Regions from separate parts of the Rhodococcus sp. IEGM 1354 genome, predicted to be linked through region 1. Evidence: predicted binding sites of a transcription regulator. Region 1 holds the regulator's gene; each other region holds the start of a gene.
The links. The regulator LexA, encoded in region 1, represses DNA repair genes until DNA is damaged. The targets are predictions, from matches to a motif close to CGAACANNTGTTCG.
Positions count from the first base shown of each region.

Region 1 (10,589 bases):
TTCTGCTGGCCGAGATCCAACGCGACCGACTGCTCCGCCAGTACGACACCCTCATCATCGACGAGGCGCACGAGCGCAGCCTGAACATCGACTTCATCCTGGGATACCTCGCGCAACTGCTCCCCCGGCGACCCGATCTCAAGATCGTCATCACGTCGGCGACCATCGATCCGGAGCGGTTCGCGCAACACTTCGCACGCGACGGGGTCGCAGCACCGATCATCGAGGTATCCGGTCGTACGTTCCCGGTCGAGATGCGGTATCGACCCCTGACGGTCGACGCGGGAGAAACGACCATCGACCTCGATCCCGTCGATGCCACCTGCCAGGCCGTCGACGAGCTGATGGCCGAGGGCGACGGCGACATCTTGGTGTTCCTGTCCGGTGAACGCGAGATTCGCGATACCGCGGACGCGTTGGCCGATCGCAATCTCCGCAACACCGAGATCGTGCCGCTGTACGCCAGACTCTCCGCCGCCGAACAGCATCGGGTGTTCTCACCGCACTCGGGGCGCCGGGTCGTGCTGTCGACGAACGTCGCGGAAACGTCGCTGACGGTCCCCGGCATCCGCTACGTCGTGGACCCGGGCACCGCGCGCATCTCGCGATACTCGTTGCGCACCAAAGTGCAGCGGCTGCCCATCGAACCGATTTCACAGGCGTCTGCGCGCCAGCGGGCGGGTCGCTGCGGACGCGTCGCCGACGGGATCTGTATCCGGTTGTACTCGGAGGAGGATTTCGAGTCTCGTCCGCAGTTCACCGAGCCCGAAATTCTGCGCACCAATCTGGCCTCGGTCATTCTGCAGATGACCGCGCTCGGATTGGGCAAGATCGACGCGTTTCCCTTCGTCGAGCCGCCGGATCCACGCAGCATCCGCGACGGTATCGGCTTGCTGGAAGAACTCGGAGCACTGAAGCCGGCCACCAAGGACGGCACTGCCGAGCTCACCCCGATCGGCCGCGAACTGTCCGCCCTTCCTGTCGATCCTCGAATGGCACGAATGTTGGTCGAGGCCAACGGCAACGGATCGCTTCGTGACGCGCTGGTGGTGGTGGCGGCGTTGTCGATTCAGGACGTGCGCGAGCGTCCCGCCGAGCACCAACAGGCTGCAGACGAGAAGCACGCCCGTTTCGCCGTCGAGAATTCGGACTTCCTGGCGCACGTGCAGCTGTGGAAGTACCTGCGGCAGCAGCGAGACGAGCTGTCTTCCAACCAGTTTCGACGCATGTGCCGCACCGAGTTCCTGCACTACCTGCGGATCCGCGAATGGCAGGACCTGCACGGACAGCTCCGCCAGATCACTCGCGGCCTCGGATGGACAGTGCCCGACGCAGAGTCGAGCGAGAACGCATTGCATCAGTCCCTGCTGTCCGGCCTGCTCTCGCACGTCGGCCTCAAAGAGGGCGACAAGCGTGAGTTCCTGGGTGCCCGCGGAGCACATTTCGCGATCTTCCCCGGGTCAGGTCTGTTCAAGAAGCCACCGCGCTGGGTCATGGCTGCAGAACTGGTCGAGACCGGACGGCTGTGGGGCCGCATGGCCGCCCGCATAGAACCGGAATGGGCCGAACGGTTGGCACCGCATCTGGTGAAGCGCACGTATTCCGAACCACACTGGTCGATCAAACGGGAATCGGCGCTGGCCTACGAACGGGTGACGTTGTACGGCATCCCGTTGGTGACGCAGCGCCCGGTCAACTATCACCGCATCGATCCCGAGGCGTCTCGCGAGCTCTTCATCAGGCATGCACTGGTCCAGGGCGAATGGAAGACCCAGCACGGGTTCTTTCACAAGAACAGGGCTCTGCTCGACGACGTCGGCGAGCTCGAACATCGCGCTCGGCGGCGGGACATCGTCGTCGACGACGACGCACTGTTCGATTTCTACGACGCCCGCATCGCCCCGGAAGCCGTGTCTGCGCGACACTTCGACACCTGGTGGAAGAAGGCCCGCCGGCAAGATCCGTCCCTGCTCGACTTCACTACGGACACCGTCGTCAACTCGGACGCCGCGTCGGTACTGACAGGTGCATACCCGGACGCGTGGCGACAGGGTGAGATCCAATTTCCGCTGACGTATCAATTCGAGCCCGGCACCGCCGCTGACGGCGTCACCGCGCGGATTCCCATCGCACTGCTCGCTCAGGTACAGCCGGTCGGCTTCGACTGGCTGGTGCCTGGGATGCGCGCCGAGCTCGTCACGGCCTTGATCAAGACTCTACCGAAGGCATTGCGACGCAATGTGGTTCCGGCTCCGGACTTCGCTGCGGCAGCGTTGGCAGTGATGAGACCGCGGGCCGAAACACTCGTGACGGCTCTGGCCCGAGAACTCTCACGGGCCGCACAGTGCCACATCACCGCGAAGGACTTCGACACTGCGGCGCTACCCGATCACCTGCGAATGACGTTCGCCGCGGTCGACCCGTCCGGGACCGTGCTCGGCAGCAACAAGGATCTGACTGCGTTGCGCGCCGGTCTTGCCGGTGAGGTCGGCCGTCAGGTCGCACGTGCGGTCGGTGACGCAGAGCGCGCCCCGACGCTGGCGTGGACCTCGGGCACGTTGGGCCGCTTGGAACCCACGGTCACCCGAGACGTGGGCGGACAGAAGGTCACCGGGTACCCGGCGTTGGTGCCCGAGGGTTCGGGCGTGGCGGTGCGAGTGCTCAGTACCCCCGCCCAGCAACGAGCAGCCATGCGCGCGGGCACCCGGACTCTGCTGCTCGCCACGGCACCGAAGGGAACGAAGGCGCTGTTGGCCGGGCTGCCGACCGCCGAACGTCTTGCGCTCGGCCAGAACCCGTACGGCGGCGTCGATGCGCTGCTCGAGGAATGCCGTGCGCTCGCTGTGGAAGAAGCGATGGACGCGCACGGCGGACCGGTTCGCGATCCGGCCGAGTTCGACAAGCTCCGGGCACTGGTGGACGCAGAGGTTTCGCGGCGTACAGCTGCTGTTCTCGCTCTGGTTCGACCGGTCCTGACGGCCGCGTTGGCTCTGTCGGCCCAGTTGCAGAGCGCATCGGGTGAGCCGGCCGACGATGTCCGAGAACAGCTCGACGGCTTGATCTTTCGCGGTTTCGTCACCGAATTCGGTTCTCGACGGTTGGCCGATCTGCCACGCTATCTCGCTGCGGCGACGAAGCGACTGTCCACGCTGCCGAGCAGCGCGGGCCGCGACGCTGCGGCGATGGACGTTCTCGACCGGGTGTACGGCTCGTACGGGCGGCTGTTGGATTCGCTTCCGGAGAGCAGGAAGAGCAGCCCGGGTGTGCAGGAGCTGTTCTGGATGATCGAGGAGCTGCGGGTGGGGCTGTTCGCGCAGGGAATTCGTACCGCGTATCCGGTATCGGAGAAGCGCATCGAGAAGGCGATCGCCGATCAGTCTCGCTGATCGGCCCGCGGTTCACTCGACGTCGGCGGACTCTCGATGTTTGCGGAGTTCGTGAATTTCCTTCTCGAAGTCCTCGGCCGAACTGAACGAGCGGTAGACCGACGCGAAACGAAGGTAGGCCACTTCGTCGAGATCGCGTAGCGGTCCGAGAATGGCCAGGCCCACTTCGTTGCTGGGAATCTCGGCCGAACCGGCCGCGCGAATATTGTCTTCGACTTGCTGAGCCAGCAGGTTCAGCGCGTCGTTGTCGACGTCTCTGCCCTGGCAGGCGCGACGAACTCCTTTGACGACCTTCTCCCGACTGAACGGCTCGGTCACACCACTGCGTTTCACGACGGCGAGCACGGCAGCCTCCACGGTGGTGAAGCGTCGACCGCACTCGGGGCAGGACCGGCGTCGCCGTATTGCCTGACCCTCGTCCATCTCACGCGAATCCACCACGCGTGAGTCGGGGTGCCTGCAGAACGGGCAATGCATGAGGGAGCCTCCGTCGTAGCCGATACTCCGACGACGAACGTGCGCGTCGGGGCAGTCTTCGAGGATACTCAGCCACGCTGGGCACCATGGTGCCGGTGGTCATCTGCTGGGTGCGTACTCGACGAGCGCTCCGTCGTGAACCATGACCGCGCCGGCGGGCTGAGTGGCCGCGTCGGGTGTGGTCGCGCTCAGATTCGCGATGCCGATCAGACCGCCGGCCACGACGACCACAGCCAACATCCACAGAACGAGAGAGCGTGGGCGCACGGTCTGGCTCGCGAAATGGGCCGAGGTGTCGTCGAAGTCTCGATCCGCCATCTCGCGATCGGTGACGTCGGTCCAGGACTCGTCCACCACAGGCAAGCACGGGCCGTTCTGCGTCCGACGCGCGTGGTTCTGCAGCACGGGCCGCGAGCGCCGACGACGCTCGACGACACCGGATCGCGAACGCAAACCGGCAGTGGTGGGACGATCGGTGGTGATGGTCATCGGAACCTCGTCTTCGCTCGTTGGATCGATTGTTCGATCAGGCGTTCGATGGACGCTTGTTCGAAGTTCTATCACGCGCCTCCGACAAAGTCTGTAGAAAACGCGACACGAGTCGAACAGATGTTTGATTCAACAGCTGATACACGCTAGATTCGTGTCAGAAACCACACGCCACACGAGTCGACAACATCAACTCCAGTCCGCGTGGATCGATACCGCGTAGACCGAATCCAGCCGCATCAGCAGGAGGCCGACAGCATGAAGGACGAGACCTCGACGAGGTCCATCACCGGTTCCAGTACGACGGGTTCCACGAAAGCTGGTTCCACGCGAGCCGGATCCTCGACGGTCGGCAAGGCCGCGGCCGGAAAGCCGGCCGCCGAGCCTACCCCGAAGGCCATGGAGGTGGGCACCGACATCAGCGCGGGGCTCACCGAGCGCCAGCGGAAGGTGTTGGAGGTCATCCGGGCATCGGTCACCGAGCGCGGATACCCACCCAGCATTCGAGAGATCGGCGATGCCGTGGGCCTGACGTCGACGTCGTCCGTCGCCCATCAGTTGCGCACCCTGGAGCGGAAGGGATTTCTGCGGCGCGACGCCAACCGCCCCCGCGCGGTCGACGTTCGCGGACTCGACGAGGTGCAGGCCGATCAAGCTGCCGCCGCGGTCGACGGCTCGTCCGAGGATCAGGACCGGTTGCCGACTCCCACGTTCGTTCCCGTTCTGGGGCGGATCGCCGCGGGTGGTCCGATTCTGGCCGAGGAAGCCGTCGAGGACGTGTTCCCACTCCCCCGCGAGTTGGTCGGTCAGGGATCGTTGTTCTTGCTCAAGGTCGTCGGCGAGTCCATGATCGACGCGGCGATCTGCGACGGCGACTGGGTCGTCGTGCGTCAACAGTCCGTGGCCGACAACGGCGACATCGTCGCGGCGATGATCGAGGGTGAGGCCACGGTCAAGACGTTCAAGCGTTCCAAGGGTGAGGTGTGGCTCATGCCGCACAACCCACTGTTCGAGCCGATCCCGGGCAACAATGCTGCCATTCTCGGCAAGGTCGTCACCGTGATGCGCAAGCTCTGAACTCTGTTCGGACACAACGAAGAAGGGCCGCAGCACAGATGCTGCGGCCCTTCTCGTCGGTCCTGAACGATCGGCAGAATCAGAGATTCAGTCCGCGACCGATGATCTCCTTCATGATCTCCGTGGTGCCGCCGTAGATGGTCTGTACCCGAGAATCCATGTACGCCTTGGCGATCGGGTACTCCTTCATGTAGCCGTACCCACCGTGCAGCTGAAGGCATCGGTCGATGAGCTTGACCTGGTTCTCGGTGGTCCACCACTTGGCCATGGCAGCTTCCTGCACGGTCAACTTGCCGTCGTTGAGCAGTTCGATGAATTTGTCGACCATGATGCGGGTGGCGGTGGTTTCGGTAGCGAGTTCCGCCAACACGAATCGCGTGTTCTGGAACTTTCCGATCGACTTACCGAATGCCTTGCGGTCACGGCAGTACTGAATGGTCATCTCCAGTGCCGATTCCATGGCTGCAGCGGCAACGACGGCAATCGAGAGCCGCTCCTGGGGCAAGTTCTGCATCAGGTAGATGAAGCCCATGCCTTCTTCGCCGAGCAGGTTGGCGGCGGGAACCCGAACGTCGGTGAAGCTGAGCTCAGCGGTGTCCTGGGCCTTCATGCCGATCTTGTCGAGGTTGCGGCCACGCTCGAAACCGGGCATGCCCCGTTCGACGACCAGCAATGAGAAGCCCTGGGCCCCCTTCTCGGGATCGGTGCACGCCACGACGATCACCAGATCGGCGTTGATGCCGTTGGTGATGAACGTCTTCGAGCCGTTGAGCACCCAGTCGTCGCCGTCCCGAACGGCCTTGGTCTTGATGCCCTGCAGGTCGCTGCCGGTGCCCGGCTCGGTCATGGCGATCGCGCTGATCAGCTCACCCGAGCAGAATCCGGGAAGCCAGCGCTGCTTCTGCTCGTCGTTGGCCAACTCGATGAAGTACGGCGCGACGACGTCGTTGTGCAGGGTGAAGCCGATGCCGCTGTAGCCGCCGCGGGTGGTCTCCTCGGTGACGATGGCGTTGTAGCGGAAGTCCTTGACTCCGCCGCCGCCGAATTCCTCGGGAGCAGCAGTTCCGAGGAAGCCCTGCTTCCCGGCCTCGACCCACACGTCGCGGTCGACGAGGTTCTGCTCTTCCCACTTCGCATGATTCGGCGCTACGTGCTGTTCGAGAAACTTCCGGTACGACTCCCGGAACAGCTCGTGCTCGGGCTCGAAAAGTGTGCGTTCCACGCGGGTCTCCTTGTTCGGTGCGCACCGTCGTCGACCGCGAGAAAGGGGTGTCACAGCGCGGTCGTCGGTGCGACTGACGTCACGGTTCAACAGTACGTTCGCGGTGCACCGGGGGTCGATGACCAAAACGTGCGCGATCCGTGACCGCCCCTGCTAGCGTCGTCGAGTCGTTCTCCCTCGGGCCAACGCCGAGACGATCGGGTATCCGACGAGTATGCCCAGCGATCCCCACGCGATACCACCGAGTTCGACCGATCCGACGGAGAGCGTCAGGTCGCCGATTCCGGCGACGAGTGCTGCTGCGACGACGGTGAGGTTCACCGGATCGGTGAAATCCACCTTGGCATCGGTCCAGATTCGAACGCCGAGCAGTCCGATGAGCCCGTAGAGCACGAGTGTCGCTCCACCGATGACACCGTCCGGGACGGTGAAGATCAGCGCACCGAACTTGGGCGAGAACGCCAACACGATCGCGGTGATCGCGGCAACCCAGTACGCGGCGGTCGAGTACACGCGGGTCGCGGCCATCACTCCGATGTTCTCGGCGTATGTGGTGGTTCCCGATCCACCAGCAGCCCCGGCCAGGGTGGTCGCCAACCCATCGGCGATCAGGGCATCACCGGCCACGTCGTCGAGGTTCTTTCCGGTCATCGCTGCGACTGCCTTGACGTGTCCGACGTTCTCGGCGACGAGGACGATCACCACCGGCAGCGCTACCAGAATCACCGACAGCTCGAACGACGGGCCACGGAACTCGGGTAGCCCGACCCAGCTCGCGGCGCTCAGAGCGTCGAGTCGTGGTTGCGCGATACCGCCGGTGACGGCGGCGAATACCCAGCCCACCACGACACCGAGCAGGATCCCGAGTCGGCCCACCAGTCCGGGACCGACTGCCGTCGCGAGGAGAATCGCCACCAGGGTGACGGCCGCGACGAGCGGTTGCGCTTCGAACGAGGTCGTCGCGGCAGGGGCCAGATTGAGCCCGATCAACACGACCACCGCACCGGTGACGACGGGCGGCATCGCTGCGTCGAGCACCCGCGCTCCGGCGAACTTCACGACGAAGCCGATCACGGCCAGCACGACGCCCACACAAAGAACGGCACCGAGCTGCGCGGCCGGACCGTCGGCCGCGGTTGCACCGAGCGGGGCCAGGAAGGCGAACGACGACCCGAGGTAGCTCGGTACCCGCCCGCGCGTGATGATCAGGAACAGTGCGGTACCGATGCCCGAGAACAGCAGCGTCGTCGAGACCGGGAACCCGGTGATGGTCGGAACCAACAGTGTGGCCCCGAACATTGCGACGACGTGCTGCATCCCGATGCCGACAGTTCGTGGCCACGACAAGCGTTCGTCCGGTGCGACCACGGCTCCGGCCTCGACGGTTCGTCCGTTCCCGTGCAGCGTCCAACCCATAGTTCTCATGATGGGAAGAGACTATTGCGTCAGCCCAGGATCGCGCTCACTGCCTCACGGGCAGCAGCGGTGCTGTCGGTCTTCAGTGCAGCGGCAGCAGCGGCCTTGCACTGATCGAGGGTCACGGTCGCCAACTTGGAACCGACGTGGGCGACGGCGGCCGAGGCCGCGGACAACGACGTGATGCCCAGTCCTACCAGCACACAGGCCAGCAGCGGGTCGGCGGCGGCCTCGCCGCAGACACCGACGGGTTTGCCCACCTTCGCGCCGGCCGCCGCCGTGTGCGCCACCAGTGCGAGCACGGCCGGTTGCCACGGATCGGTCAGACCGGCCAGCTGCGCCGACATCCTGTCGGCGGCCATCGTGTACTGAGCCAGGTCGTTGGTACCGATGGACAGAAAGTCGACGTGCTCGAGGATGTGCTCGGCGAGCAGAGCGGCAGCGGGAATCTCGATCATAACGCCCGGGGTCAGTCCGCGTTCGCGCACATCCGCGGCGAAGTCCTGTGCTTCCTGAGCGGTGGCGATCATCGGTGCCATCACCCACGGCGAGGACTCGGTCGCCTTCGCTGCCGCGGCGATGCCGTCGAGCTGGCGGTACAGAATGCCGCGGTCGGCTTCGGCGATGCGAATGCCACGAATGCCCAGGGCCGGGTTGGCCTCGTCGGGATGGGTGGCGAACCTCAGCGGCTTGTCCGAACCGGCGTCGAGGGTGCGGACGACGACCTTCTTGCCTGCGAACGCGTCGAGGACCTGGCCGTAGATCTCGGCCTGCTCGTCCACGGTCGGTTCGGAATCGCGGTCCAGAAAGCACAGTTCGGTGCGGAACAACCCCACCCCGTCGGCTGCGCTCGACCGCGCTGCGCGGGCACCGGCACCGTCCTGAACGTTGGCGAGGATGTCGACCGCATGGCCGTCGGCGGTGGTACCGGGACCGGCCCACTGGGACACTCGGTCGAGTTCGTCACGGGCGGAGACCACCGCAGCGCGGGCCGAGTCGGCGTCGGGTTCGAGGTCGATACGGCCGCTGGTTCCGTCGACGGATGCATTCGTACCTGCGGCGATGTCGTCGAGGCCGGCCACGGCGACGATGCACGGAATGCCGAGCTGGCGGGCAATGATTGCGGTGTGGCTGGTCGGACCTCCGAGCGAGGTCGCCAGTCCGACTATCAGAGTGGGGTCGAGGCCTGCGGTGTCGGCCGGGGCAAGGTCGTCGGCGAACAGGATCGACGGTTCGGCCGGCACAGGAACTCCGGGCTCGGGAACACCCAGGATCTCAGCGATGACGCGGTCGCGGATGTCGCGTAGGTCGGTCACTCGCTCGGCCATCAGGCCACCGAGCTGGGTGAACATGGCGGCGAATTTCTCGGTGGCAGCAGCGGTTGCGGTGACGGCAGAACTGCCCTTGGCGATCGAGGCGCGAGCGGCACCGAGCCATCCGCGGTCGGTTGCCATCGCGGCGTTGGCCGACAGAACCTCCGAAGCGGCTCCCGTCGCCAGCTCCGCGCGTCCGCGCAATCGAGTGGCGACGGCGTTCGCCGCTGCATCGAACACAGCCTTCTCGGACTCCCGATCGGCCTCGGCCACCTCGCCGGTATCGGCGGGGATGGACGGACGGGCACCGGGGCGAATGACGGGACCGTATCCGACACCGGGCACGACGGGCGTCCCGCGCAGTGTCGTCTGCGCTGCTCCGGTTCCGGCAGCATCGACTGTCGTGTCTGCGTGTCCGGTCGAAGCGGTGCTAACCGATCCCGTCATGTGGTCCTCCTCGGATCCTGCGTGAACAAAAGGTCATCGCATCTGTTCTGCGAGCTGTGGCGCACTCAATTGCTTACCTGTGTTGTGACCGAGATTACTCCAAAGCCTTGACATGTCAACACACACGGGCGTAAAACAACATAAAGCAACATCAACCGGGAGGGAGACGCAGGTGTACGCCGAAGAACGACAACACGCGATTGCCGAACTGATCAGTACACACGGCCGCGTCTCCGTCAACGAACTTTCCGCCGCGTACGGCGTCACCACAGAGACCGTGCGGCGCGACCTCGCCACTCTCGACCGAATGGGAGTCGTCCGTCGTGTCCACGGTGGAGCAGTACCCGCCTCGGCGCTGACCACACTCGAGCCGGGCGTTTCGGAGCGGGAATTCACCCGCGCAGACCAGAAGGACGCGATCGCAGCTGCTGCCTTGTCGTTCCTTCCGCCCGTCGGCGGCAGCGCCGTCTTCGATGCGGGCACCACCACCGGCCGCCTGGCGGGGCTGCTACCGCACGATCGCGAACTCACCATGGTCACCAACTCCGTTCCGATCGCCGCTCGAGCTGCCACCATGCCGAGCATCAGCCTCCGATTGCTCGGCGGACGTGTACGCGGAACCACTCAGGCGGCCGTCGGCGACGAAGCTCTGCGGGTCCTCGAATGGCTACGGGTGGACGTCGCGTTCATCGGCACCAATGCCATCAGCGTCGGGCACGGACTGTCCACCCCCGACAGCGACGAGGCCGCGGTCAAGCGCGC
Region 1 covers NZ_JASHKT010000005.1:11,975-22,563, forward strand. The annotation lists gene hrpA (ATP-dependent RNA helicase HrpA) at 1-3,386, shown strand, start outside; gene nrdR (transcriptional regulator NrdR) at 3,399-3,863, opposite strand; gene QM588_RS12170 (hypothetical protein) at 3,963-4,352, opposite strand; gene lexA (transcriptional repressor LexA) at 4,752-5,429, shown strand; gene QM588_RS12180 (acyl-CoA dehydrogenase family protein) at 5,509-6,651, opposite strand; gene QM588_RS12185 (uracil-xanthine permease family protein) at 6,805-8,076, opposite strand; gene ptsP (phosphoenolpyruvate--protein phosphotransferase) at 8,097-9,827, opposite strand; gene QM588_RS12195 (DeoR/GlpR family DNA-binding transcription regulator) at 10,000-10,589, shown strand, end outside.

Region 2 (10,589 bases), on a different contig from region 1:
GACCGCACGACGTGAGGCGAAGAACTCCGCGAGCTTCGCATCGACGGAATCCCGCAGCGACGTTGCATTCACAGACGCAGAGTTGGTGGGCGCGGACAGGTCTCCGGACAGGACGATCCTCCAAGGTCTTCGTGGGAAAGAGGCGTTACGGTCCCACAGTAATAGGCACCCGAACCCGGCACCGACGAGCAGCCAACTACGCCGTCGGGGGATGCCCGACGGGCCGGCGGCGCAGCGCAACCTATGATCTTCGGGTGAGCGAAGATTCCGTCAGGGGGCGGTCGAGCCGAGGATTCGTGACGAGGACGCCGTCGATCGTCGACCGATTGCGGACCGAACCCGACGCGAGGATCCCGTTCTCGGTGGAGTTCTCGCCCCCGCGCGACGAGGCCGCCGAGGCCAGGTTGTGGCGAGCAGTGCGGGAGTTCGAACAACTCCAGCCCGCGTTCGTGTCGATGACGTATGGCGCAGGTGGGTCCACCCGCGATCGAACGGTGCGAGTCACCGGTCAGATCGCGGAGGAGACCACCCTGCTTCCAGTGGCGCATCTCACTGCCGTGTCGCACAGTGTCGCCGAGTTGCGCTCGATGGTCGGGTCGTACGCCGACCGCGGCATCACCAACATCCTCGTTCTTCGCGGTGACCCGCCGGGAGATCCACTCGGCGAGTGGGAGAAGCATCCCGAGGGAGTCGAGTACGCGGAAGAACTGGTTCGTATGGTCCGCGAACTGGGCGACTTTCACGTCGGAGTGGCGTCGTTCCCGGAAGGCCATCACCGCGCCGACGATCTCGAGCAGGACACCAGGTGCCTCGTCGGGAAGCTTCGTGCGGGAGCGGAGTATTCGATCACGCAGATGTTCTTCGACGTGGACGACTACCTGCGGCTGCGTGATCGCGTCAGCGCATACGACCCCGAACAGGGTGCCAAGCCGATCATCCCCGAGATCATGCCCATCACCTCGCTGCGTTCGGTGCGCCGGATGCTCGAGCTCTCGGGCACGACATTGCCGTCGCATCTGGACGAGAAGTTCACTCGCGCAGCAGGATCCGGAGCCGAGGAAGACAAAGCCGCGGTTCGAGAGGTGGGTATCGAGCTCGCCACGAACATCGGCGAGCGGCTCATCGCGGAAGGTGCGCCCGGGCTGCACTTCATCACGTTGAATTTCGCGCGCGCGACACGTGAGGTTCTGAGCAACCTGGGGCTGGCAGCCGCGCGCGTCTGACCTGTGATCGGCGTTACGACGTCGGCATCGGACGCGACTTCCAGCTCAGCGCGCCGTGGCGTCGACGCACGTGGGATTCCGCGACGAGCCCGACGAAGGCGAGAATCGACAGCGGGTGCACCGCGGCGTCGACGACGTCGCGAGCGCCGAATCGGGGTCCCGACTCGCGCCGACGAGATGCCACGCGCGATACGGTCCCGGCGAGGTAACCGACGAGACCCAGTCGCCGCGTCGAACCGGAACCGAAGACCGCCGCGACCGGCGGCAACAGGTAGACCGTACCCAGCGCAAGGGCAGCCGTGGCCGAACCGACGGGCCCACCGAACTCGTTCCACAGCCACCGGCTGTAACCCGCCCGGACATCTGCGGCCGAGCGGTACATCCGGCACCGCACGAACCCGGCACCGGAGGCAACCGATGTCGAGAACCCGCGTCGACGCAGGACACGCGCGATGTCCAGATCCTCGGTGGCACTCGACGCGACGCAGCTGTGGCCACCGACGACGCGATACGCGGCGGCATCGAACGCCATGAACTGCCCACAGGCGACGGCCATCGACGGCAGCAGCGTCGCATTGCCCACGGGCACGGGCAGCGTCGACATCCACGACCACGCGAGCAGTGGTTGGACGAGTCGTTCGGCGAGACCACCCGCCACCTGCTCGGGCCAGGGGCACAGCAGAGCGTCTCCGCGGCGGCGGAGCCTCCTCGCAGCGGCGGCGACGGCGTCGGGTTCGAGCCGTACATCCGCGTCGACGAACATGACGATCGACGTGTCCACGCCGACCGAGTCGGCCAGTTCTGCGCACGCGGCGGCTTTACCCGTCCACCCGGGCGGCGGCGAGGCGTGGGAGGTCAGGACGCGGAACCGCGGGTCGTCGTTCGCCGCGGCGACGGCAGCAGCTGCCGTTCCGTCGGTCGAATCGTCGTCGAGGACGACGACCTGCAGGTCGGTGCAGAATCGCTGACGCGTGAGATCGCCGATCAACGCAGGCAGCGTATCGACTTCGTCGCGCGCGGGAATGCACACCGAGACCCGTTCGGTGACGTCGCGGCTCGGTCTACGCAAACCCGGCACGAACAGCGCATTGAACACCGCCACGGCAGCGGAGGTGGAGGCGAGAACGGCCGTCGCTCTGGTCGCCCGGGTCAGGACTGTCATACGGCGAGATCTGGCGTGTGGGACGAGAAGTGGGGTGATCACACCGACGTTCGGTCGTTCGCATCGCCCGTCTCGGCGGCGCGCTTACGACGGTTGCCCAACGGCGGGTTCCGCGACACCCAGGCCATGGCACCGACGATGGCGGCCACCCCGACTGTCACGCCGCCCACGATGCCCGCCCAGCCGGCGAAGCTACGAGTGTTGGGGTCCGGGTAGTTGACCTCGGCACGCACCGAGGTGACTTCGCCCGCCGGCAGCTTCCACGAGACCGAGTTGTCGCTCTCGCGGGTTCCGTTGGTGGTCCCGATACGGGCCGGGAACGCAATCGTGAACTGCACATCGGACCCCTGGACCGGTACCGACGACAGGTCGGCGTTACCGGCGAGCGTCACGGTGTCGCCCGAACGCTGCAGGGTCAGCTGAAACGATCCGGCTGCGTTCTGGAAGATCGAGCCGAGTGTCTGGACATCGCCGAACGAGAGGTCGTCGAAGATGGCCTGCGACCCGACATACCCGTCCTGGTTGTAGGGCTCGACGCGAACCTTGTCCTCGATCGAGGAGGGCACCACGAGTTCGGGACCGGTATCGGTGTCCGAGGTGGGGACCGTCGCCGCGACGATCTGACCCGCCACCCGGTCGTTGGCCGACACACCCATCGTGACCTGGACCCGCAAGCAGCCGGCCAGCATCGGCGCGACCAGCAACGTCAGGGCGAGAACCGAGAGAACTCGGCGTCGGCGGGTTCGAGTGGATGTTCGTGATGTCGACTGCACAGCGACATCGTGCCAGGGCATCGCGCCGGTGTCAGTCGGCAGGGGTTGTCATCGGCGCGTGTCGGTTACGCAGAGATCCACGTCGACGTGCGATCCACAGCAGCGGGATTCCGACACTACCCATGACGAGAAATCCGTAGACCGCCGAGAATCGTAGTTCGGGGCCGTCGAGGAACACCGCGTGCGCGAGCGCCGAACCCAGCCACGTCCACAGGAACAGCCCGATGGGAACGACGTCGTCGGACGCGCGCGGGGCCACCACGCGGTTCACCGCTTCCATCACTGCAGCCATCAATGTGGCCACCAACAGCCAACCCGCGTAGTTGGTCAACGGGATCGACGACACACCCGGCAGTCCGACGGCACCGGACGTCCAGGTCCACTGACCGTCGGTGACCATCTGAGGATCGAGATACAGGTCCCAGCCCACCATCCCGGCGGCGACCGCGGCGATTCGGAATGCAGAAGCTCGGAGCCGTGTCGCGCCGAGATGGCCGACGATGAACGTGACCGCGCACCAGATCGGATAGAACCCCGCCGTCCAGGCGAGTGGAACCACCACGGGGACCTCGAACAGGCTGGGGCCGAGTCGATTCTGCGCGTAGAAGTACTCGCCGAAGGGAAACCCGGTGGCCGTGCCGACGAGCTCGGACACGAATCCCGTTCCTGCAGTCAGGATCACGAGAGCCGCCGCCCACAGCTTTCCGCGGTACAGCACGGCGTGCGCGATCGACGCCAGCGCAAGTAGCGCAACCACCGCGATGGTCACCGCGTCCCGAGTCGAACCCGATACGAGCGGATAGCAGATCTGGGCTGCGACGGCACCGATCGCGAAGACCGTCGGGGCAATCTTCATGCTCGTCTCCTGCTGAAGAATGCGCGACGACGCCCCGCGCGTGCGTCCGCGAGTGCGATTCTCGCCGCCGAACGGCCGCTGGCCGCTGTGACGCCGCCTCCCGGGTGAGTCGACGCGCCGGTGAGATAGAGACCGTCTGCTCCGGGAACGCGGTGGCCGGCCAGTTGGGGATGAGGACGCCACATCATCATCTGGTCCAGTGACATGTCCAGGTGCATGATGTTGCCTCCGATCAGTCCGAGTTCCTGCTCGATGTCCGGCGGCGACTGTACGTACCGATCGAGGACAGACGCGGCGAATCCCGGGGCGTAGCGATCGAGCTCGGCGACGATTCGATCACCCTCGACCTCGGCCAAAGAACGCTGCCCCGGCACGTTCGAGCGCCACCGGCGGCCATCGGCGAGAGTGTGCGGATGCCACTGCGACCACAGGGAGATCTGATGCTGACCCGGCGGCGCGATCGTCGGATCGAGGGCGCTGAACGACATGCCGAGAACAGCGGGTGTCGGCGGCAGCTCCCCGGCGAGGGCGTGCCCGTGAGCCAACCGCAATTGCGCGCGGTCGCGGACGAGCAGCGCGAGACCGTGGGTACCGTCCTCGATGCAGTCGGCGCTCGGGTACTGCGGCAGCGCGTCGGTGGCCAACCGAACCGCGGTACCGATCCCCGGACCCACCCGAATGGTGGAGCGCCATCGGGCCAGCTGCGCCGCGTCGTGTCCGCCCTCCGCCAGCAGGTCGAGCGTGGTCAGGATGTGACATCCGGCCACGACGATCGTGCTGTCGATCTCCCGTCCCGACGCGGTCCTCGTCGTCCAGCCGTGCGCGCGACGCGTCAGCGATACGACGGCATCGCCGAGCGTCAGCGCTGCCCCGTCCCGGTGCAGCCGGGCGATCATCGCCTCGGTCAGTGCGCCGCTACCGCCGACGGCGCGGCCCGGTGGGAGCGTGTGCATCAGAGCCGCGAAGCCGACCATCGGGGCGGTGCCGGGCTCGGACATCGGCGGGCCGGACTGCGCTCCGAACCATGCCAGCGCAGCCTTGAGTCGCTCACTCGTGAACATTTCGTCCAGCAGGGAATCGCCGGTGGCAAGAAACTCGCGCGAGAGCGAGCTGCCGCCGTCGGGCGCACCGAGTCCCCAGAAGGATCGGAGCAGTTTGGACCCGGTGGGCGGCCCACCGAATGCGCGCATGGTGCGTTCGCTGCGCGGGCCCCACACCGAGACGAAGGAACGGTAGGCGCGCGCGTCTGCGGGCCCGCAGGCGGCAGCGATGGACTCGCACGTTCGATCGAGGCTGCGATGGAAGACGATGGCGCGTTCGGCGGTGTCGACGTCGCCCGGGGCGAATGCCCACGGATCGCAGTCGATGTAGCGCAGCCCGAACTCCTCGAGTCCGAGCTCTTCGACGATCCCGGTGTGCCTGATCATGATGTGCGCGGAGGAGCCGCGGTCGACTCGATGGCCGGGGAAGCGCTCCACCGTCGACACCGCACCGCCCGCGACGGTGTCGCGTTCGACGATCTCCACCGACATTCCGGCATCGGTCAGGTAGCAGGCAGAAGTCAGGGCATTGTGGCCGGAGCCCACCACCACAGCATCGATCACACCTTCAGGCTACGGGCCCGTCGAGCGGCAACCGGCGGCCCAGCACCGCGAAGGGGCGCCGGTCGCCGGCGAACGTGAAGTGCCGCAGTACGTCCTCGAAGCCGAGCCGTCGATACAACCGCCAGGCGCGGTTGTCCTCCAGCGCGACCTCGGGTGTGGACAACATCACAGAGTGCGCTCGAACACCGTCGAGCAACCTGCGGCAGAGACGCCCGCCGAGTCCGTGTCCTTGCGCGCTCGGTAGTACGTGCAATTCGGTCAGTTCGAAGTAGTCGCCGAGGGTGGCGTCGACGTGCTGTGTCGAGTGTCCGGCGCGGCGCAATCCGTCGCGGACCTGCTGATGCCACCACTGATGGTGCGCGCCGTGATACCCGTACGCAACGGCGACCAGCGTGTCCGGCTGCGTCTTGTCGGGATTGGGCACCATGGCTCCCACCGCTCGCCAGCCCGGCCGGTGCAGATGCTCCGTCCACATCGGTGCGCGGCTGTGCTCGGTTCCGCGGGGATATCCCATGGCCTCGACGTAGATCGCCAGAGCTTCGAACAAGCGCCGACGGAATTCCTGGGGCGTCAGATCGACCACGTAGGGGGTTGTCTGCGCATCGGTGACGACGGTTCTCACCCTTTCTTCGGCAACTTGTCGGTGGGCACAGCTATATTGAATGTGTCGAACGGGTGTTCGATGATCGGGGCCGAGCGCGCCGGTGGATCACCTCGACGAGCGAGGCGGATTCTTCCGGAGTTCGACTGTAAGGCTTCATCACGGTTCCAGGCGTGTCGGTAGCGCGCCCGGAGATTCGAACTGGAGGTGTTCGAGTATGACGATGACGAAGACATTCGATGTCGGCGTGCGGTCGCCGGTGTCGCGTCAGGCGCAGGTCCTGCTCGGTCGAGCCGATGCGTTGCTGTCCGAATCCATCGGTGAGCGCGATGCGGGGGACCGCTTCCTCGGAAGCTACATCGCCGCACTCAAGGGTGCTGCCGCAGTCCTGGCATCGCTGCCCGATTCGATCGGCTCGCGGCCACGTTCGCGCAACGCCTGGGTTCTGATGGCGAAGGCTGCGCCGGATCTGGCGATCTGGTCCGAGTACTTCTCGTCCTTCTCCGCAACCCGCGCGGCAGTCGAGGCGGGTGCCTCGTCCGCTGTCGGAGACGTCGACGCAGATGACTTCTATCGACACGTCAGTCGTTTTCTGAACGCGGTCGAGGACCGGTTGGGCGGTCAGTCGAGGTTCCAGCCCGTCGATCCGATGGCGGCACCGCTGTCCGCATAGCCCGCCGAGTCGGTTCCTCGAGTCCGGACGGACGTGAACAGCCACGTCACACGGTGTTCGACAAGTGTTTCCGAGACGTCCGTCTCGAAAACTTGGTCGTTTCTCAGGAACACATAGTGCGAGTAGGTGGTAAGCGGCCGATTCAGCTCGTATCATCGTCAGTAGGTAGCCGCCAAGGTCAGCTTCCCGTCGCTTCTGAACCGAAACGACTCTCATTATCTGTGCAGGGGGAGGTACCGTGCCACTCTCCGAGCACGAGCAGCGCATGCTCGATCAAATCGAGAGCGCTCTCTACGCCGAGGATCCCAAATTCGCGTCCCATGTGAGGGGCGGTCGCGTTCGCGCGGCGTCGAGCAAGAGGCGTTTTCAGGCTGCCGCGTTGTTCGTCGTGGGACTCGTGTTGCTCGTCGCCGGTGTAGCACTGTCGACGAACAGTCTGGGTTTTCTCGTCGTCAGCCTCATCGGCTTTCTCTTCATGTTCGGTGCCGGGGCACTGTTCTTGTTCGGCGGCTCCAAGAAGGGAGCTGCCGCGACCGGCGACGAAGGTAGCGCAAGCGACCAAGCCGGCACGCAAGGTCGTAGTGCTCAGCCGAAATCGAGTGGTGGCCGCAAGGGCGGCAGCTTCACCTCTCGAATGGAGGACCGCTTTCGTAAGCGGTTCGATCAGGAGTGATATGACTCCGCCGTCCGGATCGCCCTGGGCCTGACGGTCACCCACCACAACTTCACCGATTCGACAGCAGCACCTCACCCTCGGGTGAGGTGCTGCTGTCGTTCACGGCTCTTCGGTGCGGCGAGCCTTCCGTAGCCCCTGTCGCGCGGCGTGCTCGGTCGAGCGCGCCCCAGCGACGGCGCGGTGCGATCGTTCCTGTGCGGTGGTTCCGGTGCGGTGGTTCCGGGGTGAACTCCCCACTTCCCCCCACAGTCAGCCTTTGTCCCCACTTCACCCCACCTAGTCCCCACTTCGAGGGTCCAGCCGCGCTTGTCCGCCGGGTTGTTGCACAAAATGCCTGCTCGAGACGGCGCGCGCTTCGGGGGATTGTGCCAGCCGGATTAGGGCCGACGTCGAACGCGGTGACGTGAACAGGCAATCTTCTTGCGTCTGAGCTGCGGATATGTGGTTGTCCAGAAAGTTTTCGGGCTGCGAATGGTTCGAGGTGGGGGAGAGTGGGGTAAAGTGGTCCGCAGCGGAGAGTCGAGGCTGGAGGTGGCGAGTGTTTCTCGGTACCTACACGCCGAAGCTCGACGACAAGGGTCGACTCACGTTGCCGGCCAAATTTCGGGACGCGCTTGCGGGAGGTGTCATGGTGAGCAAGGGGCAGGATTTCAGCCTTGCTGTCTACACCGCGGCAGACTTCGCAGAGCGTTCTCGAAAGTTGACGGCGGCTTCTCGTGCCAACCCCAAAGCCCGTGCCTATGTGCGCCAGTTCTTTTCGGGAACCGACGAACAGCGGCCGGACGGACAGGGCCGTATCACCATCAGTCCCGAGCACCGTCGGTATGCGGGACTCGAACGCAATTGCGTGGTGATCGGATCGATGGACTTCATCGAGATCTGGAACGACGAAGCCTGGGCCCGCTACTCCGCCGAGAACGAGCAGGATTTCTCCGACGCGTTCGACGAATCCCTCGGAGGGATCTTGTAGACCACCGAGGCCGGCTGCGAGTGCAGCGAGGCCTCTGCCCGATCAGAACCCTGACGTTCTTCCCCAACGCCAGGTTTCGCAGATCAGGACCCTGACGTTCTTCCCCAACGCCAGGTTCCCTATCGGACAGGGACCTCGAAGCATTCGCACCGGCCGCAATGGACGACCCGCAGGGCCCGGACCCGGGCGAGAAGTACGTATACGCAACCGGGAGGGACCATGACGGAGGGAGCCGGGCCGGACGAGAACGACGCGTCCGCCGACCGCACTCACCGTCGCTCCGGCGGCCCGATCCACGTCCCCGTTCGACTCGAGCGTGCCGACGAACTTCTCGGGCCCGCAGTGGAATCGGCGGACGACACCGACACGACTCGGGTCATGATCGACGCCACGCTCGGACTCGGCGGACACGCCGAACACTTTCTGCGGAAGTACCCCGCTCTGCACCTCATCGGACTCGATCGTGATCCCGACGCACTCGACAAGGCGGGTGCCAGACTGGCTCCGTTTTCCGATCGAACGACCCTGGTGCACACCACATACGAGGGCATCGCCGCCGCACTCGACGAGGCCGGCCTTCCCGCGACGGACTCGGTTCACGCCATCCTGTTCGATCTCGGAGTCTCGTCGATGCAATTGGACGAGTCGGACCGCGGCTTCGCATATTCCGTCGATGCACCGCTGGACATGCGGATGAATCCGACGCAGGGCATCACGGCAGCCGACGTGCTCAATACGTACTCGCACGGAGATATCGCTCGCGTGCTCAGCACCTACGGAGAAGAGCGGTTCGCGGGCAAGATCGCGTCCGCCGTTCTGCGGCGACGCGAGCACACACCGTTCACCACGAGCGGCCCGTTGGTCGAATTGCTCTATGCCGCAATTCCGGCCGCGACGCGCCGCACCGGTGGGCATCCGGCAAAGCGTACTTTCCAGGCGCTGCGTATCGAGGTCAACGGGGAGCTCGATTCGCTCAAAGCTGCAGTGCCGGCAGGACTCGACGCCTTGGCTGTGGGCGGCCGCGTCGTCTTCATGTCGTATCAGTCGCTCGAAGATCGAGTTGTCAAGCAGGAGTTGGCCCCTCGGATCAAGTCTCGAAGTCCCGAGGGATTGCCGGTCGAACTTCCCGGGATGGGTCCAGAATTTCGGCTACTGACCAGAGGTGCTGAACGCGCCTCAGACGCGGAAATAGAAGTCAACCCGCGCTCGGCCCCGGTGAGGTTGCGCGCTGCCGAACGGATTGCAAGGAGAGCGGAATGACGGTTCCAGGCACAACTGTTGGAACACAACGCAATCGGGTTCCGGCTACTCGGCCCGAGCGGGCCGGCCGCGGTGGTCGGTCCGGAGCTGCATTACGTGCCTACGAGCGCAGGCAGCAGCGCGCCTCGATTCACACGCCGAATTCTGCTCGCGGTTCTGCAGCCGCACTTCGACCGACGCTCAACGGCAGTGCCATTGCGGCGCGAATCCCGTTCGTTGCCTTGGTCATCGGTCTGCTCGCCCTCGGACTCGGTTTGACGTTGTTGTTGACGACGCGATCGGCGGGGGACTCCTACGACCTCAGTGCCGCCAAGGCCGTCAACGCCGAGCTCGCGCAACAGCGCGCTTCCTTGCAGCGCGACGTCGAACTCGCGGAATCGGCTCCCGAGCTGGCGCGCAAAGCTGCGGCGATCGGGATGGTCCCCGCCAAGAACCCCGCCCGCCTCGTCGTAGCCCCCGAGGGCGGTGTGCAGGTCGTCGGCACGCCCGCTCCCGCCGACGGTGCGCCCGTTGCACCCCTCGATCCGCCTCCTGCTACCGGCTCGGGGGAGGGCTCGGTTCCGAGTGCGGCAACACAGAATCCCGCACAACAGTCGGCGCAGTCGCAGACTCCGAGGAGTGCGTCGCAGCCCAACGGGCCGACCGGCACAGGTGACACTCGTGCCGCCACGCCGAGTGCGCCCAATGGTGCCGGAACTGCTGCGCTTGCTGAACAATTGGTTCCCATGAGCACCCCCTCGGCTCCCGCCCCCGGCGAATCCTCCGGTGACGAGCAGTGACCAGGCCGTCGC
Region 2 covers NZ_JASHKT010000002.1:416,956-427,544, forward strand. The annotation lists gene QM588_RS06445 (polyprenyl synthetase family protein) at 1-99, opposite strand, end outside; gene metF (methylenetetrahydrofolate reductase [NAD(P)H]) at 297-1,223, shown strand; gene QM588_RS06455 (glycosyltransferase) at 1,237-2,385, opposite strand; gene QM588_RS06460 (LppM family (lipo)protein) at 2,424-3,179, opposite strand; gene QM588_RS06465 (carotenoid biosynthesis protein) at 3,190-4,014, opposite strand; gene QM588_RS06470 (phytoene desaturase family protein) at 4,011-5,618, opposite strand; gene QM588_RS06475 (GNAT family N-acetyltransferase) at 5,623-6,240, opposite strand; gene QM588_RS06480 (SAV_6107 family HEPN domain-containing protein) at 6,437-6,892, shown strand; gene QM588_RS06485 (DUF3040 domain-containing protein) at 7,131-7,565, shown strand; gene mraZ (division/cell wall cluster transcriptional repressor MraZ) at 8,107-8,538, shown strand; gene rsmH (16S rRNA (cytosine(1402)-N(4))-methyltransferase RsmH) at 8,758-9,798, shown strand; gene QM588_RS06500 (hypothetical protein) at 9,795-10,577, shown strand; gene QM588_RS06505 (peptidoglycan D,D-transpeptidase FtsI family protein) at 10,574-10,589, shown strand, end outside.
Region 2: the regulator LexA is predicted to act here: its motif matches at 6,287-6,300, upstream of QM588_RS06480 (SAV_6107 family HEPN domain-containing protein).

Region 3 (10,589 bases), on a different contig from region 1:
GTGACGAACGACGCCGCAGTGTTGAACGCCATCGCCGGACTCACCCCCGACAGGCCGCCGTTCAGCGGAAGCACACCCTGAATTCGCTGCAGTACGAACAGGAATACGACCCCGGCGAACGAGAACCCCAGCAGGCTGGTGGAATAGCCGACCCAGGTCTGCTCCGACGACGAGTTCACCCGGGCCACCCGATAGAGCAGACTCTCGACTCGAGTGTCGTGGGTCGAACCGAACACCCGGGCCATGTAGTCACCGAGCGGCACGTACGCCGCCGCCAACACGACGATGACCACAGCGATCTGAAGACCGGCTAAAAGAGCAGGATTCATGGCGGCGTCAGAACCTCTCCGGATCGAGAAGAGCGACGAACAGGTAGACCGCGACGAACGCAGCCACCGTGAGACAGAGCAATTCGGTCATTGCTCGATCTTGAATCCCACCACCGAGCGAAAACGCGTTCCTTACGCTTTCCTACGCTCACGACCTGCGGTCATGACGGAGTTTTTACGCCAGCGCTCCTCGGGCAACCGCGATCCGCTAGCGCTCCTCGGACAACCGCGATCCGCTAGCGCTCCTCGGACAACCGCGATCCGCTAGCGCTCCTCGATGTCGTCGACGCGGATTTCGACCGCATCCCTGTCGAGGGTGACGCCGAGCAGGTCCGCAACCACGTCGATGGCGATAGATGCCAGTTCTTCGCCCGCCGCCTGCAGATCGTCGCCGTACACGCCGATCACCGCGACGAACAGACCTGTGCAGGCGTGATCGTCGAGATCGAGATCGATCTCGGTGGGCTGCGCCCCGTGTACGCCCGCGAGAGCACGGCGCAGCGTCGTCTTGACGATGTGATCGCTGATCCGCAGCGAGTCCCGTGGATCGGCGGGTGAGCCGACCGGGAAGGCGCTGTCTATCGGCCAGGTGCGACGCGTCGTATTGCGCACCTTCGCAAGGATGGACGAGCTGATGTCCACCCAATTCGGTTCCTGCGGTGCCTCCCGAAGCTCGGTGGCAGCACGCGCGAGAACCGCATTCGGTTCTACCGGGTTCGCCATGTCGCCAACCTTTCGCTCAATGTTGCTCGTGCTCTGGTCAATTGACCTCGTACTGCTCCTGCGGACAACGTCATGATCGCGCCGATCTCCGGATGGGTCAGGCCCTCGACCTCCCGAAGCAACCAGCAGGCCCGCTGCCGATAGGGCAACTCCGCGAGAGCCACACCCAATTCGGTCATGAAGCTGTCTGCTTCGACGTCCGCCGCGGGATCACTTCCCGCGCCCGTGCTCTTGCGCTCGAATACCCAGTCTTCCGCAGGAGGAACGCTACGACGCCGACGATGATCTATCACCTTGTGCGAGACCAACGAGAACAGCCAGGTGCGCAGGGCCGAATCGCCACGGAAGTTGTCGAGCCCCTTCCACGCTGCGACGAACGCGTCCTGCACCACCTCCTCTGCTGCACCCTGATCGGACAGCATGTTTCGGGCGTACCGAAACATCTCCGGTCCGTATCGGCCCACGATCTCCTCGAACGCATCCGTCTCGCCGAGCGCGGCTGCGCCGACGAGTACGCGGTCCGACGCATCTCTCCACTCCATCGGGCCCCCCAGACGTAATCTATGACGTAGGTCACTTTATTTGTACGTGCGTTTCGGTGATCGAGCTACGACCAACTCCTGACACACACTGTGCACCACTACTCAGCGAAGAGAGGCAGTCATGAGCTCCACGACGGACACCAAGGCAACCGTATCCGCAGCAGGCGAAGGCAAGACCGACATCACCACGAAGTCGGATTCCGTGCTCGTCAGCTCGCAGGGCCGCACCACCATTGCCGATACCGTCGTCTCGAAGATCGCCGGCATCGCCACCCGTGAGGTCCAGGGCGTACACGCCGTCGGCGGCGGCGCGAGCCGCGCGATCGGTGCCCTGCGCGAGCGCATCCCGGGTGCCCGCGTCAACCAGTCGCAGGGCGTCTCCGTCGAGGTCGGCGAGCGTCAGGCAGCGGTCGACATCGACATCGTCGCCGATTACGGCGTCTCCATCGCAGACCTCGCAGCAGGCATCCGCCGCAACGTCATCAACGCCGTCGAGCGTATGACGGGCCTGGAGGTCACCGAGGTCAACATCGTCGTTCACGACATCTTCCTCGACGACGGCTCGGACGAAGAGGAGACCACCGAGACCGCCTCCACCCGAGTGCAGTGACCGACCCGAACCCGACGGACCGTGACAAGTCCGAGGACATCGCCGACGCCGTACTGGCGATCGACGGTGTCGTCGGGCTGCACGGCGGCATGTTCGGCGAGGCTGCGACCTATTTACCCGGACGCCGCGTCGCCGGCGTCCGGATCGCAGACGACGGCACCGAGGTACACGTCACTCTCCAATTCGGCGTCGCCGTACGGGAGACCGCCGAGGCAGTGCGTAGCACCGTCGCGGCAATGGTCGACGGGCCCGTGCACGTCACCGTCGAGGACGTCGTGCGGGTCTGAATTGTGCGAGTCTGACCAGGTGAACGAGCATTCAGCGCGCGACCGGGCCGCCGAGTACAAGGCGGCCCGGCGCGCTGTGGCCCGAGAACACCACCCCGACATCGGTGGTGATCCCGCCCGGTACATGGCAGAGCTGGCCGAAGTCGACCGCCGGTTCGCCGTACTTCCGTCGACTCCGATCAACACTGCCAGCGCACCGACAGCGTTCCGTTCGTCCTCGGTACCGACTCCACTGCGCACATTGCCGAAACGCATCGCCCGGCTCCGCAAACGCGTCACTCGACGCAACTACTTCGACATCTGAACCCTCGACATCCGACACCTCGGATTCCGAACACTCTGACTGGAGATCAAGACCATGACCACTGCAACCATCGGTTTGTTCGTGGGACTTCTGCTGGCCATCGCCGCAGCAGCCGGCGGCTTCACCGGCTTCCTCATCGCCATCGTCCTCGGCGGACTCGGCTTCTTCGTCGGCCGCTACATCGACGGTGAACTCGACCTGAACTCGATCATGCGTGGTCGCGGTCGTGACTGACACAGCAGAGACACCGGCAGCCCCGGGGACGCTCGCGGACCCCGGCGAGCGCGGTTCCCTCGAAATCAAGCACAAAGCAGTCGAACGCCTGGCCGTCCTGGCAGCCCGAGGCACCGACTCCGTCACCGACCGCCAGCCCGGACTGCACCTCCTCGGCGGGCGTGATCTGCCGAAGGCCAATGTGACGATCACCGGCGAGCGCGTGCGAGCGAAGGTCTCCGTCGGAGTCACCTGGCCCTCCCCGTTGGCGAAGGTGGCTGCGAACGTTCGCGCCGCTGTAGCCCGAGATCTGTCCGAACTGGGTATCTACACCGTCGACCGAGTCGACGTCACCGTCGAATGCGTACCGGCCGAGCCCACCAGCGAAGAAGGGAGAGTGCAGTGAAAGACGAAGCCAGCAAGAAGCCGGTGGCCAACCCCACCGCAGCTGTTCCGGCCGTCCTGTTCGCTCTCGTTCTCATCGCCGCCGGAGTCGTGCTCGGCCGCGAGGCGCTGCTGAAGCTGGGCGCTCTCGACGGCTCCGAGTGGGTCGGCCCGGCCGCGTCGAACCTCGATGGGCTCACCGCTCAGCAGTGGATGCTGCCCGCCGGTATCGCCGCGGTCGTCGTCGGATTCGTTCTCGTGTTCGTGGCACTTCGCCCACGTCGTCGTACGCACCGTGCCCTCACCGAACAGGGCGTCTGGCTTCGTAAGGGCGACGTCGCTGCCGTAGCTCGATCTGCCGCCCTCGACTCTGTCGGCGTCGACACAGCTTCTGCCAAGGCAGGCAACAAGAAGGTCACCGTCGCCGTATCCACCGTGGACGGTACCGACACCTCGGCACTGAAGTCCGCGGTCGTGACGTCGGTGGACAACGCCCTCCGCCCACTCGCGTCGGCACCCAAGGTCCGCACCCGAGTGCGAACGACAGGACAGGCCTCATGAAAGGACGGCAGCTGTGAAACGCGCAACCGCATCGCTCGACCGCACCGGCACAGCCGTCGTCGGGCTTGCTCTGATCGCTCTCGGCGGCGGAGCCATCGCGTGGGAACGCGGCGAGCTTACCGGCCGCGACCGTCTGGACGCCGCGTTCGTCGACACCGCCGTCGACGCCGGTTGGTGGCCCTGGGCTCTCGGTGTGGCCGCGGTCGTGCTGATCCTGTTGGGTCTGTGGTGGTTGCTCGCGCACCTGCCGCGACGATCGGTCGGGACCGTGGCCTTCGAATCCACGTCGGCCGACGTCGCGAACATGGACGGAGAGCATGTCGACGGCAGGCTCAGCGTCGACCTGGGCACCGCGGCCCGTAGTGCAGCAAAGTCGCTGGCAGGTCACGACGGCGTTGTCACGGCCTCGGGTCGTTCGGTCTCGGACAGGGGACAGCGAGTGGTAGAGATCGTCGCCACGCTCGATCCGGCCGTCACGTCCCTCGAGCGGGTGTCCGACGCCGCAGCACGGACCCGCGACGATATCGTGACCGCGCTCGACGGAACTCCAGCCAAGGTTCGAATCCTGTTGCAGTGCGGAAAGTCTCGCAAGCAGTCGACGCGCGTCAGCTGACACCGGAGAACTCGATCTCCCCGATCAGACCGTGGTGGTCCGATCCCGGGAGGTCGATTCTTTCCAGTGATCGGGCATGCCCGGAATTGGTGAGAATGTGGTCGATGCCGACAACAGCGGGAGTTCCCTTGTCCGTGGGATAGGTCGGAATCAGCCCCATCCCCAATTGTGCTGCGGCATCGGAATATCCGGCGTCGAGCAGATTCCTGAACTTCTTGTGCGAATACGTGGTGTTGAAATCACCGCTGACGATGACGGGGCCGCTGGCAGACACCGCCTCCAGATCGCCACGGAGCGTGTCGAGTTCGGCGGTCCAGATATCGGCCGGGGTGATGTACGCGGGGCCGGGATGGACGGCCAGCAGCGTCACCGGCTCCGATCCGGGAACGTCGATGGCGGTGGCCAGGTTCACCGGCCCGTAGCCGTCCAGTTCGCGGTTGTCGGACAGCGGTATGCGACTGTAGATTCCGGCTCCTCCGCCGCCCGTCGGCAACGCGCGCAGGTAGCTGTACGGAAAGAGCTGCTCCATGCCGGCGTCCCGTAGCCCGATCACCGACGCATCGGTCAGCTCTTGGATTGTGACGACGTCGACGGCGTTGTCGCGTGCCGATCCGACGACGACCGACGGATCCGCGCTACCCACCATCAGGTTGGCCTGCATCACCCGCAGCCGGACGGCATCGCCGCTCGCGTCGTCCTGGGATGCCGCGTCGGCCATGTACAGAGGTGCGTACGCCACTGCGGCTGCTGCCAACACGACCGCGGATACCGCCGCCAGAATCCATTGCCTGCCGATCAGCGCGACGACAGCACCGACCACGACAGCGATGAGCATCAGGGGAACGAACGATGCCAGCGCGATCAGAACGTTGATGCGGGTATCGGTGTAGTACGCGCCCATCGCGACCAATCCGGTGACGATGCCCAGCGTCGCGATCGTTCCGGTGAGAATCCGTATCCAGGTTCGCTGCATCGCACCGAGAGTAGCTACGCCCTGACGCCGACGGTCAATGCTCGGACGGTTGTCCAGGTCAGCGACATCAAGCCCCGTACTGCCGCGATCGAGAACGCCGTCGACCACACCGTTTTGGTCGCCGGCTCGGCGACGGGAAGCCCGGCGAATCGATCCGCGAGCCAATCGAGGGTCAGGGGCGCACTGAGCGGATGCAGCGACAGGTGCTCGCTCAATCGATCTCGCAGGTAGGTCACGTGTGCGCCGGCTTCGAGGTACCGGTCGACCTGGCCGTCGACGTCGTCGACGGCAATGATCTGGTCGTGCACGGCCTGCACGACCAGCAGCGGTATCGACGGCGCAGTGCGACCGGGCTGGATGTCCTGGAACACCTGCACGATCTCGGGCAACGCGAGCAGGTCGGCGAGCGGAATGTCGATGTAGTTGTCCAGGTCGTGCCGGGCCAGGCGTCGGACGGCGCGGACGGTCGTCATGGATTCGACGGAATCGAGAATGCGCATTCCGTCCTCGCTGACGTACTGACGCACCACGCGATCGAGATCGGGGTAGGTGCGTCGCAGTCCCGCGACAACCAGCGTCGGCAGAGCCGCGTGCAGCGTCGCGTTGAGCCTGGTGAACGCAGAACCCGGATCGCCGACGGGGGAGCCGAGGGCGGCACCGACGAGCTCGAGCTCCGGCGCGTACTCGGGGGCCATTTCTGCGGCCCACGACGTCGCGAGCCCGCCGCCCGAATATCCCCACAATGCGACGGGTGTGCTCTCGTGCAGTTCCAACGACTCGAACGACAGCGCCGCGCGGATTGCGTCGAGTGTGCAGAATCCTGGTTCCTGCGGCGACCCCCAATGTCCGTCCGGTCCCTCGTGGTCGGGGATCGAGATGGTCCATCCGCGGCGAAGGGCATGCAGAACCAGCAGGAACTCGAACTGAGGAACTGCGCCGAGGGCCTTCGAGCCGCGTCGAAGCGCGTAGGACGGAAAACACGAGGACGCGACGCCGTCGATGGCGCACTGGTACGAGAGCAACACCGGTTCGCCATCGTGCGGCCTCAGCACCGTCGTCACACTGGCCTGCGGTAAACCGCCCAGATCGGCGGTTCGGTAGAGCAGCTGCCACGCGTCGACTCGCTGGCGCACGTGGCCGAACATCGCGACCTCGACCGGCCTCACCTTGAGGATCGTCCCCGGTAGAGCTGCTTCGTAACCCTCGGGCGCGGCGTAGAACGGGTCGTTCTCAGGCCTGGTTGCATCCTCGCAGCTCGGCCATGGTTCCACCGGCCAGGACTGTTCGTCCGCCATCGATCTGTCGACGCTCATATCCCACCGCTTCTTGTCCGAGTCTCTTCGTCACACTAACTTGCCCTGAACGGGCCCTTTTCATGCAGCCTGCTGCCAGTTGGTGATCAGAACGTCGGTCGCGTAGCTCAGGTCGAGGCCTTCCCCGCCCCAGTTCGGGACAATGGCGTCGGGTTCGATGTGCTGATATCGCCGCCGGAGGACCTCGGCATCTCCGGACAACGCCGGCGCGTGAACCATCTCTCCTCCCGATGGGTGCCGGAACGTGAATCGTTGGTGGCCGAGGGATTCGATGAAGAAGTAGCCGTCGTGCAGTGCTCGATGGTGTTCGCCGCACAGGAGAACCAGGTTGTCGAGCGACGTCGCACCTCCCCGCGAGCGGTAGGTGACGTGGTGAGCATGCAGAAATCGGGTGCGCCCGCATCCGGGCACCGAGCAGCATCGATCGCGAATGATCAACTGACGCAGCTGGGTTCGGCTCGGAGCTTTGGCAGTAGTACTCCACCGCACCGTTTTTCCCAACCGGCCGTGACCGACGACTCGCATGACCGACGAACACAACACCTGAGCGAGAGTTTCGTCGTCGAGCCCGGGCCCGTCATCGAAATGAGCATGATCGCACCCGGCTTCGGTGCTGTCTCCGAGGTGTACCAACACGTCCGCGGCAGGTGAGACGACCGGTGAATCGATGGCGTCGCACACCATCTCCGCCATCGCGACGAGCGCAGGAACCGGATTCGCCGGTGCCGGGGCCGACCGGTCACCCTCGGATTCCACCTCGGTGCGGGTGCGCTCGTACTCGGCCCTGGTCACAGCGGCCAGAAATCGCTTGCCGTCCTCGGGCCGAAAGCGCGCCGTCACCACGAGCGAGCCGTCCTCGTCGTCCCAGCGCCACCGTCCCACACACGGATCGAGGTCGACGCCGTTGCCTCTGGTCGGCCGCATCGCCTTCTTCAGACCACGGCAGAGACGTTCGATGTGCGCGGCGGGTGCATCGAGCGCCTTCTGCAGCAGTGACGCTTCGTTGTCGGCGGTGGCAACACGGGTCATCGCGCGCACCTTCGAGTACGACACCGTGCCGCTCAGGTACGCAGAGGTGATCAACGGCAGCTCGCGCATCGCCTTGGCCACCCGCACCTGCTCACGGGCAGTATGCAGATCGACTCCGGCGCGCCAGGACAACCAGTGCGCACAGGACCTCGTCTCCCACACGGCCCACCCACGTCGAGCATCGAACTCACCGACCAGGATCAGATACTGCGCAGATGCAGCCGCGATCTGGCCCGCCAGCGCGCATATCTCCGTCTCGATGTCTGCAATCTCGACCATGAATGCCCCCACCCGTCGAATGTATGTTCGACGACAGTACGACGAGGTACCGACAAGAACGCCGAGGAACCGACGCACCCGTCCCCGCGGGGACGCTGTCGGGGTTGCTTTCTCGCCCACGGGCCCGATACTGAGCAGCAGATGCTGGATCCGACGGAAAGTGGGTGTGGCCATGAACGGTTCGGACACCTGGGGCATCCCCAGCACAGACTTTCTCCGCTGGTACCTGCTCGCGGCCGTTCTCGCGATACTCCTGACGATGGCGGGGAACTGGATAGCCGCTCACCGATCGGCCCCGGTGACGTCGGCAGGCCGCGTGCTCACGCCACCCGAAGTAGGTGTGCTCACCAGCGACTCCCAGGCAGTGATGGCGTCGTTGGCCATACTTCGCGGTGCCGAGATCATCGACTCGCAAGGAAGAAAGCGCCGCGAGCTGAGCGCCATCGAGCGCTCACAGCTGGACTGGTTCACCCGCACCGTTCTCGAACGCCTCGGTGGCGGTAAGGCCCCTCTGGTTCGCTCCCGACTGGTGGCGAACATGTCCGGCACATGTGCGCAACTGCGGAGCACTCTCGTCGACGAGGGTCTGCTGCACGGCGCACGCGGCTCCGCCGGCACACGGGTGTTCCCGGTGCTCTTCGTCATCGCAGTCGGAATTGCTCGCATCGTCGCCGGAACCGCGAACGGCAAGCCCGTCTGGTTCCTCTTCGCGATCGTGCTCGTCCTGTTCGCGGCGCTGCCGATTCTGCTTCGTCGACGCCGGCGAACAGCTGCGGGCGACACCGAACTGCGCCGGCTCCGCGCCGAGAACGACTACCTTTCACCCCGGGCGCGACCGTCCTTCACCGCCTACGGGCCGACTCGTGCCGGAATGTCGGCAGCCATCTTCGGAGCAGGGGCCCTGCTGATGCTCGATCCGGCGATGGCCGGTGCACTCAGCTACGGCACCGCCCAGGCCGGTGGTGCCGCGTCGTTCGGCTTCGGCGGCGACAGTGGTGGCAGCGGAGGCGACGGCGGCAGTAGCAGTTGTGGCGGTGGCGGTGGGGGCTGCGGCGGCGGAGGGTGTGGAGGTTGAACATCGACGCAGTGCCCGTCGGGCTCGGAATCGGTTGGCGCTCGGAGATATCCGGCATCGTCTCGGGGCTCCCGGGGCTGGCGTTCTGCGAGGTCATCGCCGAATCGATCGGTGAGCAGGCACCCGATCGCCTAGTCGCACTGGGCGTCCCCGTCGTCACGCACGGAATCTCGTTGTCGTTGGGTGGTGCCGAGCCAGTGGAACAGCACCGTATCGACCGGCTGGCACGAGTGGCCTCCATGCTCGGATCCCCGTTGGTGAGCGAGCACATCGCCTTCGTCCGCGCCGACGGCATCGAGGCCGGTCATCTGCTTCCGGTACCACGCACCCGCGAAGCCCTGACGGCGCTCGCGCGAAACATCGCACGAACACAGGACGGTGTGCCAGTTCCGCTGGCGGTGGAAAACATTGCAGCCCTGTTCGATTGGCCGGAAGACCAGTTGACCGAGAGCGAGTTCCTGGCAGAACTCGTCGAGCGCACCGGCGTGAGTCTGGTGCTCGACATCGCCAACGTGTACGCGAACGCGATCAATCGTGCCCGCGACCCGTGGCGTGAACTCGAACGCCTGCCCTTGGATCGAATTGCCTACTGCCACATCGCCGGTGGCACGGTCCGCGGCGGCATCTACCACGACACCCACACTGCACCCGTGCCCGACGAAGTCCTCGAACTACTACGGACCTTTGCGACGGCTGGGCATCGCACGCCCCTGATGCTCGAACGCGACGGTCACTATCCACCCGAGGCCGAGCTACTCGCAGAACTGGATGCGATCGCGGATGCCGCGGGACTCGATCGCATCACCGGGGTACGGACGTCCGGGTACACGAGGTGAACGACGACCTGGCGCGCCGTCAAGAAGAGTTGGTGCGCGCTCTCGTGGCAGGTGGGCCGCTGCCCGCCGAATTCGATTCTGCGACAGTGGACACTGTTCGAGCGGCGTTGCTGACCAAGCGAGCGGCCGAGATCGCGGCACGCTATCCGGCACTGCCCTCGGCGTTGGGCGACCGATACGAAATGCTGTTCCGCCGATGGGCGTCGAGCCGCCCCAAGGTGTCGACGGCCGAGGATGCCGAGGCCTTCTACCGAGCTATGGAACAGGAAGGGGAACTCGCCGCCACACATCCGGGACGGGTCGGGCAGCGAATGCCGTACATGGCCGACGCCCCCAACCCGCTCGCGCGCTTTCGCAGTCCGCTGCGCAGCACGTGGTTGACGTCGCTGTTCGGTGCGGTGCTGCTCATAGCGCTGCCTGTCGTGATCCTGACGGGCCTGCTGTCCTACAGTGCGTACGGACCGCAATTCGGCCAGGCCAAACCAGGTGCCGTCGGGTGGCTGCGCTTACCGTTCTTC
Region 3 covers NZ_JASHKT010000001.1:303,391-313,979, reverse strand. The annotation lists gene kdpA (potassium-transporting ATPase subunit KdpA) at 1-329, opposite strand, end outside; gene QM588_RS01650 (potassium-transporting ATPase subunit F) at 337-420, opposite strand; gene QM588_RS01645 (hypothetical protein) at 594-1,052, opposite strand; gene QM588_RS01640 (RNA polymerase sigma factor) at 1,037-1,594, opposite strand; gene QM588_RS01635 (Asp23/Gls24 family envelope stress response protein) at 1,716-2,204, shown strand; gene QM588_RS01630 (Asp23/Gls24 family envelope stress response protein) at 2,201-2,491, shown strand; gene QM588_RS01625 (hypothetical protein) at 2,511-2,795, shown strand; gene QM588_RS01620 (hypothetical protein) at 2,850-3,029, shown strand; gene QM588_RS01615 (Asp23/Gls24 family envelope stress response protein) at 3,022-3,414, shown strand; gene QM588_RS01610 (DUF6286 domain-containing protein) at 3,411-3,953, shown strand; gene QM588_RS01605 (hypothetical protein) at 3,967-4,566, shown strand; gene QM588_RS01600 (endonuclease/exonuclease/phosphatase family protein) at 4,559-5,539, opposite strand; gene QM588_RS01595 (lipase family protein) at 5,554-6,852, opposite strand; gene QM588_RS01590 (HNH endonuclease signature motif containing protein) at 6,913-8,172, opposite strand; gene QM588_RS01585 (TIGR04222 domain-containing membrane protein) at 8,333-9,235, shown strand; gene QM588_RS01580 (DUF692 domain-containing protein) at 9,232-10,071, shown strand; gene QM588_RS01575 (molybdopterin-dependent oxidoreductase) at 10,383-10,589, shown strand, end outside.
Region 3: the regulator LexA is predicted to act here: its motif matches at 8,177-8,190, upstream of QM588_RS01590 (HNH endonuclease signature motif containing protein).